DNA from 3 places in the Pelosinus sp. IPA-1 genome. Region 3 is predicted to be linked to each of the others. Evidence: a T-box and tRNA genes for the amino acid it is inferred to sense, from the RefSeq annotation. Region 3 holds a T-box; the other regions hold tRNA genes.
The links. A T-box is a leader RNA that pairs with one kind of tRNA and senses whether it is charged. The one in region 3 lies ahead of serS (serine--tRNA ligase), so its partner is inferred to be a tRNA-Ser.
Positions count from the first base shown of each region.

Region 1: it encodes a tRNA-Ser, which carries the amino acid that the T-box ahead of serS (serine--tRNA ligase) is inferred to sense. The anticodon was not compared.
Region 2: it encodes a tRNA-Ser, which carries the amino acid that the T-box ahead of serS (serine--tRNA ligase) is inferred to sense. The anticodon was not compared.

Region 1 covers NZ_BSVC01000005.1:59,662-61,934, forward strand. The annotation lists gene QSJ81_RS13070 (DNA polymerase IV) at 1-1,018, opposite strand, end outside; tRNA gene QSJ81_RS13075 (tRNA-Ser) at 1,120-1,210, opposite strand; tRNA gene QSJ81_RS13080 (tRNA-Ser) at 1,223-1,312, opposite strand; gene QSJ81_RS13085 (polysaccharide deacetylase family protein) at 1,393-2,160, opposite strand.
Region 2 covers NZ_BSVC01000005.1:2,956-5,228, forward strand. The annotation lists gene dnaX (DNA polymerase III subunit gamma/tau) at 1-741, opposite strand, end outside; RNA gene ffs (signal recognition particle sRNA large type) at 854-1,053, opposite strand; tRNA gene QSJ81_RS12830 (tRNA-Ser) at 1,102-1,191, opposite strand; gene QSJ81_RS12835 (gluconokinase) at 1,569-2,273, opposite strand, start outside.
Region 3 covers NZ_BSVC01000002.1:85,324-87,596, reverse strand. The annotation lists gene serS (serine--tRNA ligase) at 4-1,278, opposite strand; T-box leader at 1,341-1,544, opposite strand; gene QSJ81_RS04075 (TIGR00266 family protein) at 1,641-2,273, opposite strand, start outside.

The DNA.
Region 1 (2,273 bases), on a different contig from region 3:
GCAAGTTGGATACAGTAATACCTAGTAACCGAACCCCTTCTTGCAAAGGTATTTGACGACAAATGTGGATTGCCGTCTCATAGAGCATTTCATCAAAATGCGTAGGTTCCGATAGGGTTTTACTACGAGTAATGGTTTTAAAAGATGCAAAACGCAATTTAACAGTAATGGTCCTGCCCTTGTAACCATGCTGCCTAAGCCGCCAGCCAACCTTTTCAGCTAATGCCAAGAGTTCTGTTTCAATTTGTCCTATTTGCCTAAGGTCAACAGGAAAAGTTAGTTCATTACCAATCGTCTTAGGCTCAAGTTCAGGAATGACAGGTCTATCATCTTGCCCATTGGCTAAGTTATGTATGGTATAAGCCATTTGTCCACAATGTTTTGCCAATTGAACTACGTCCGTTTTCCCCAATTGACCAATGGTGTAAATCCCCAAATTTTTTAAAATCTGCGCTGTAGCCTCTCCTACCCCCCACATCCGAGTAATGGATAAATCATGGAGCATAGCTTTTTCTTCTCCTAGAGCAACCATTACAAGCCCATCTGGTTTTTGCAAATCGGAAGCCAATTTAGCTAAAAACTTATTAGGGGCTACCCCAGCGGAAGCTGTAAGCCCTAGTTCACTCTTAATACGTTCTTTAATACATTGGGCAATTGCTTTGGGACTATCATAAAGTTGATCCATTCCTGAAACATCTAAGAATGCTTCATCTAATGACAAGGGCTCAACGAGGGGGGAAAATTCAGAAAAAATTCGGTTTAGGTCAGCGGAGACTCGACTATACTTTTCGTGGTCACAAGGTAAAAACACTCCCTCCCGGCAGCGACGTCTCGCTTCCACCATGGACATAGCAGAGTGTACGCCAAAACGACGGGCTTCATAAGAGGCAGTAGCTACGACTCCTCGATTTCCCATACCTCCAACAATCACAGGCCTACCCCTTAATTCCTCATTATCTCGTTGTTCTACTGCTGCAAAAAAGGCATCCATGTCAATGTGTATAATCCAGCGCTCCATTATTTCACCAACTTTTAATTCGCTTGCTATAATACTCTTTCTGACTATACAACAAACGCCTTCATCTTGTTCACAAGATAAAGGCGTTAACTATTTTAAAATGGCGGAGCGACAGGGATTCGAACCCTGGCAGGCCTTACGACCTCTAACGATTTAGCAAACCGTCCTCTTGAGCCGCTTGAGTATCGCTCCATGTTATTTGAATGGCGGAGGGGGTGGGATTCGAACCCACGGACCCCTTACGAGATCGCTGGTTTTCAAGACCAGTTCCTTGAACCGCTCGGACACCCCTCCGGGCTCGGTAACACATTTATGATTATAACAGCATATCGTTCCCATGTCAACAGCAGTAGACATAAAATTTATAAATATTTTTATAGTAAGTGACCACGATTGGCAATCACATTAATCACACCACTATCATACTTGAAAATAGGGATACGCCTAAGTTCAAATTCAGGAGACTCTTTGAGACAAATGCCTTCCCGTACAGTAAACCCTGTATTATAACCCACATTTTTGGCTATTTGTACAACTGCCTCATTATAGCTTCCCCGCGGATAAGCAATCGCATCCACTTTTTTTCCTAAAACACTCTCTAATACGGCTTTTGAATTTACTAATTCATCATAAACTGCAGCTTGATCTAGTTCTCCTAAGGCTCTATGTGTTACTGAATGGGAGCCAATGGACATGCCGCCTTGTTCCATTTCTACAATATTTTCAGGAGTAAGCCGATCTTGCGTCCATAACATATCCGTAATAATAAAAAAAGTTCCCACCATTCCATGCCTTTTTAATATCGGATAGGCATTTTGAAAATTGTCCAAATAACCATCATCAAAAGTAATCAAGACAGGTTTTTCTGGCAACTCTACATTGCGGTCACTCATAAAATTTTGGAATTCTCCTAAGGTAATACTGCAATAACCTCTTTGCTGTAAACTGTCTAAATCGTTCGAAAATCGTTCTGGAGTAACAGTCAGCATATCTGTCGTATATCCTACTCGATGATAAGCCAACACAGGAATTTTACGATAACCAGATCCACTACTAACAGCGGCCTGAAATAGCAATTCCGAGGTACTTACACCGACCAGTGTACTAAAGCACACTTTTAAGAAGTTACGACGTGAAATCATCACTATTACCCCTTTCCACCAAGGAACCTACTTCTAATATATTGTATACATTCCTCTTAAGGTTATTGTATCATTATCTATATTTTTTTCCCATATTTTTTATGCTTTTTTTG
Region 2 (2,273 bases), on a different contig from region 3:
CTCATGGCCAATAAGCCCTAATAATTTCCGCACCTTATCTGCTGTTATTAAACCATCTTCCATAGTGGTACACTGATCTAAAATACTAAGAGCATCTCGTAGACCGCCATCTGCATGAGATGCAATAAGTTTTAATGCATCTTCCGCCACATGTAAGCCGTTATGCTCAACAATGGTAGCTAACCGTCCTTCAATTTCCCCTGCAGCAATACGTCTAAAATCGTAGCGCTGACATCTAGAATGAATCGTAGCGGGAATTTTATGAGCTTCCGTTGTGGCCAAAATAAAAACTACATGAGCAGGAGGTTCTTCTAATGTCTTTAGTAAAGCATTAAATGCCTCCGTCGTTAACATATGTACTTCATCAATAATATATACTTTATACCGTCCATCTACCGGAGCAAACTTCACAGTCTCACGAAGTTCGCGTATCTCATCAATTCCTCGATTAGAGGCAGCATCTATTTCAAACACATCCATCGAAGTACCAGTATTAATCCCGGCACAATTGGAGCATACATTACACGGCTCATGGGTTGGACCATGGATGCAATTTAAAGATTTTGCTAGAATTTTTGCAGTACTGGTTTTCCCCGTACCTCTCGGACCAGAAAACAAATAGGCATGCGCTATCTTCCCTGATACAATCGCATTTTTTAATGTAACACTAATATGCTCTTGCCCTACTAAGTTTTCAAAATCATGAGGACGCCATTGGCGATATAATGCGATGTAAGCCATCTAACAAACACCTCCTTACTCTAGTTATTCCATACTAAGATACAGTTTCCTTTTTATAAATTAAATTACCCTTATAGTCTCTATCATAGCCAAAAAGCAACCAGAAGTCTGGTTGCTTACTATATGCATTTATCATTTTAGCGTCGGGCCACAACAAAAGTCAGGCGACCTCACGGCACATAAAAATTATCACTTACCGCTGCTTCCTTCCGGACCTGACGGGGTTCATGAGTTTCCATTGCGTAAGACCCAACTTTTGTCGTGGCCCCACTCTAAAATAAATAAATGGCTAAAATATTAAATTTTACGCCAACAATTATCAGTACAATTCATCAACTGACATCCCTATGAAAATATAAATGGCGGAGAGAGAGGGATTCGAACCCTCGGTACAGTTGCCCGTACACACGCTTTCCAGGCGTGCTCCTTCAACCGCTCGGACATCTCTCCAAGTTGTATACTTCTGCAAAACCTTTTATTTATCTGGCTGCAAGAAATATAATATCATTTTACAAGAATATTGTCAACAAGAATATATGAGAATTACATAGGATATTTGTTGGGATTATTTACCAACCCTATAGAAGGCTATTAAGCCAACCTATAGGGTTATACATAAAGAAGACTTGATTCAGATGGAGTTTTAACTCCATCTGAATCTTAGTCGCACTTATCCAGGGACTTAGCCGCTCTTAACTCCCACTTATAGAAGATGGGAGTCTTAGAGCGGTTTAGTCATCGGATAAACAGATCCCATTTATATCAGCACCTTACGTTATTCGGTGCTTGTAACCATATTTAACTTTTGCAGATTACAAAAAAGTACTCTATTTTTTCCATGTTCGTTGAATTTCAGCAATTTCTTCAAATTCACTTTGGAGATTCCAGTATACTCGCTCATAAATTCCAAATAAACGTTGGTATATCTCACGATTTTCTTCATTTGGATAATAAATCTCTTTTATCGTAATGAATTTTTCAACCTCTTTAAGATCACTAATCATGCCTAAGGCATACATTCCTAAAACAGCAGCGCCAAAGGCCGACCCCTCAGGTTCACCTGGAACATGAATTACTCGTCCAAATACATCTGCCATAATCTGAACCCAAACCTTTGAACGAGTAAAGCTACCGCCAACGCGGATTTCATTTACTTCTCCTGCGACTTCCTCTAACGACTTAAAGATACTATACATCCGATAAATAATACCCTCTAGTGTCGCCCGAACCAAGTGGCGCTTCCCATGATTGAGGTTTAATCCAAACAATACTCCACGAGCATTCGCATTATAATAAGGCGCCCGTTCTCCCGAGAAAAGAGGCAGCATAATTAAACCTTCACAGCCAGCAGGTTTTTGTTCTGCGTAGCGACCTAAAATATCATAGGTATCAAGCCCTAGATTTGCTGCAACCCGCTGTTCTGTAGTCGCGAATTTATCTCTAGCCCAGCGAAATGCCACACCACCGTTACTTAATGCTCCACCTAATACCCACGTATCACCTGCAAGATTATAGCACCAAGTTCGCTGTTT
Region 3 (2,273 bases):
GATTTATTTCTTTGGAACAATCTTTTCAAGATTATTCATATAGGGTCTAAGTACTTTTGGTATGTTTACACTGCCGTCCTCATTCTGGTTCACCTCTAATAGAGGTATCAGAATCCTTGGCGAAGCAATACCAGTATTATTTAGTGTGTAAACAAATCGAAGTGTACCGTCTTTATCCCGATACTTTATATTTGAACGTCTTGCCTGAAAATCATTCAGTGTCGAACAAGAGTGAGTTTCACAATAGTTATTTCTACTGGGCATCCACGTTTCGACTTCATGCTTTCTCACTTGGCCGATTCCGATTTCACCCGTACAAGCCAAAGCCACCCGATAAGGAAGATCAAGTGCTTGGAGTATCTCTTCCGTATTGTTTAATATTTCGTAATGAAGACTTTCCGCTTGCTCATCATCAGCCCTACAGAAGATAACCTGCTCGACTTTTTGAAACTGATGCACCCTGTATAAACCTCTCGTATCTTTGCCATAAGCTCCCGCCTCACGTCTAAAACAGGTTGAATATCCAGCATACTTTTTTGGCAGCTCATCATAGTTTAAGATTTCATTTTGGTGATAAGAAACAAGAGCTACCTCAGATGTACCAATAAGAAACAATTCATCTTCCTGGATCTTATACGCCTGTTCGTAACCAATGGGAAAATATCCCGTTCCGCGCATTGCACTTTCTTTAACCATCAAAGGTACTGTCATGGGGGTGAACCCTTTTGCCACAAGCCGATCTATCACAAACCGGCATATAGCCATTTCCAACAATACACCTTCATTCTTTAGGAAATACGCCCTGCTGCCAGCAAACTTAACCGCTCTGGGTACATCCACCAGGTTTAGAATTTCTGTCAATTGGATATGATCTCTTGGGGAAAAATCAAACTTAGGTATTTCCCCCCACGTTCTAATTTCAACATTATCTACCTCATCTTTACCAATAGGTACATCCATTGCTGGAACGCTAGGAACATTAAGCATAATTTCGTCAAACTCTTTTTTCATTACAGAAAGATTGCCTTCTAGAACCAATAATCTTTCCTTGACCTCCCTGACCTTTTCAACTATAGCTTGCCCTTCTTTCTCCGTTACGTCGCGAATTTGTTTTGACAAAAAGTTTCGTTCCGCCCGTAAAGAATCCACCAAAGTGGCTGACTCTCTAATTTGAATGTCCAACTCCAAAATCCGGTCAATGTTCGTGTTCATTAATTTATGGATTACAGCCTTTTTAACAATATCTGAATGATTCCTAATATAGTTAATATCCAACATAATTAACACTCCCCTTATTTAATGTCTTTTTCAAATAAAAAAACCTTTCATCCTTGAAAACAATCAAGGACGAAAGGTAATCTTCCGTGGTACCACCTAGTTTAGTTAGAGTACTCTAACTCACTTTATGCATGATAACCGGTGCTACGGTTTAGTTCTTCACTAACGTCTCAAGGGTGGATTTCATAATATACTCTAGTTGATTTGCACCAAACACCAACTCTCTTATGCAGAGTACCTATTACTCTCCCTATCATTGACTTATTATGTTAAATTTCCCAAATTCTCTTTGATCTATCTTATACTATTCTGTAGAATAATTCAAGAATATATTCACTAAAATTTTAATTTTGTGTATACAATTACTCATCGTCGTCGCCAAGGAAACTACCCAGGCCACCAAGTAGAGTGCCGCCTAGAACCCCCTTGCCAAGTACACTGCCTTCTTCTCTACTTCCGCCCCTCTGTGGCGCTGCTGCCAACATCCGTCCTGCCAATCGAGAAAAGGGGAGTGATTGCAGCCAAATTTTCCCTGGTCCTTGTAAAACTGCAAAAAACCATCCTTCCCCTCCAAATAAAGCACTCTTGATGTTTCCTGCTTGTTGAATATCGAACTGGACACTAGGCTCAAAAGCTACAACACATCCAGTATCAACGTGTAATACTTCACCTGGCTTAAGTTGACGCTCGACGATGGTACCACCAGCATGCATAAATGCAAGACCATCACCTTCAAGTTTCTGCATGATAAATCCTTCACCGCCGAACAATCCTGTCATGATTTTACGTTGAAAATAAATTCCTACTGAAACACCTTTTGCTGCACATAAGAAACTGTCTTTCTGGCAGATTATAGTACCACCATATTGGGCTAGATGCATTGGTATGATGTTACCAGGATAGGGTGCACCAAAAGCGACTTTTGCTTTGCCAGAACCACGGTGACTAAAAACAGTCATAAATAGACTCTCACCTGTCAACAATCGTTTTCCGGC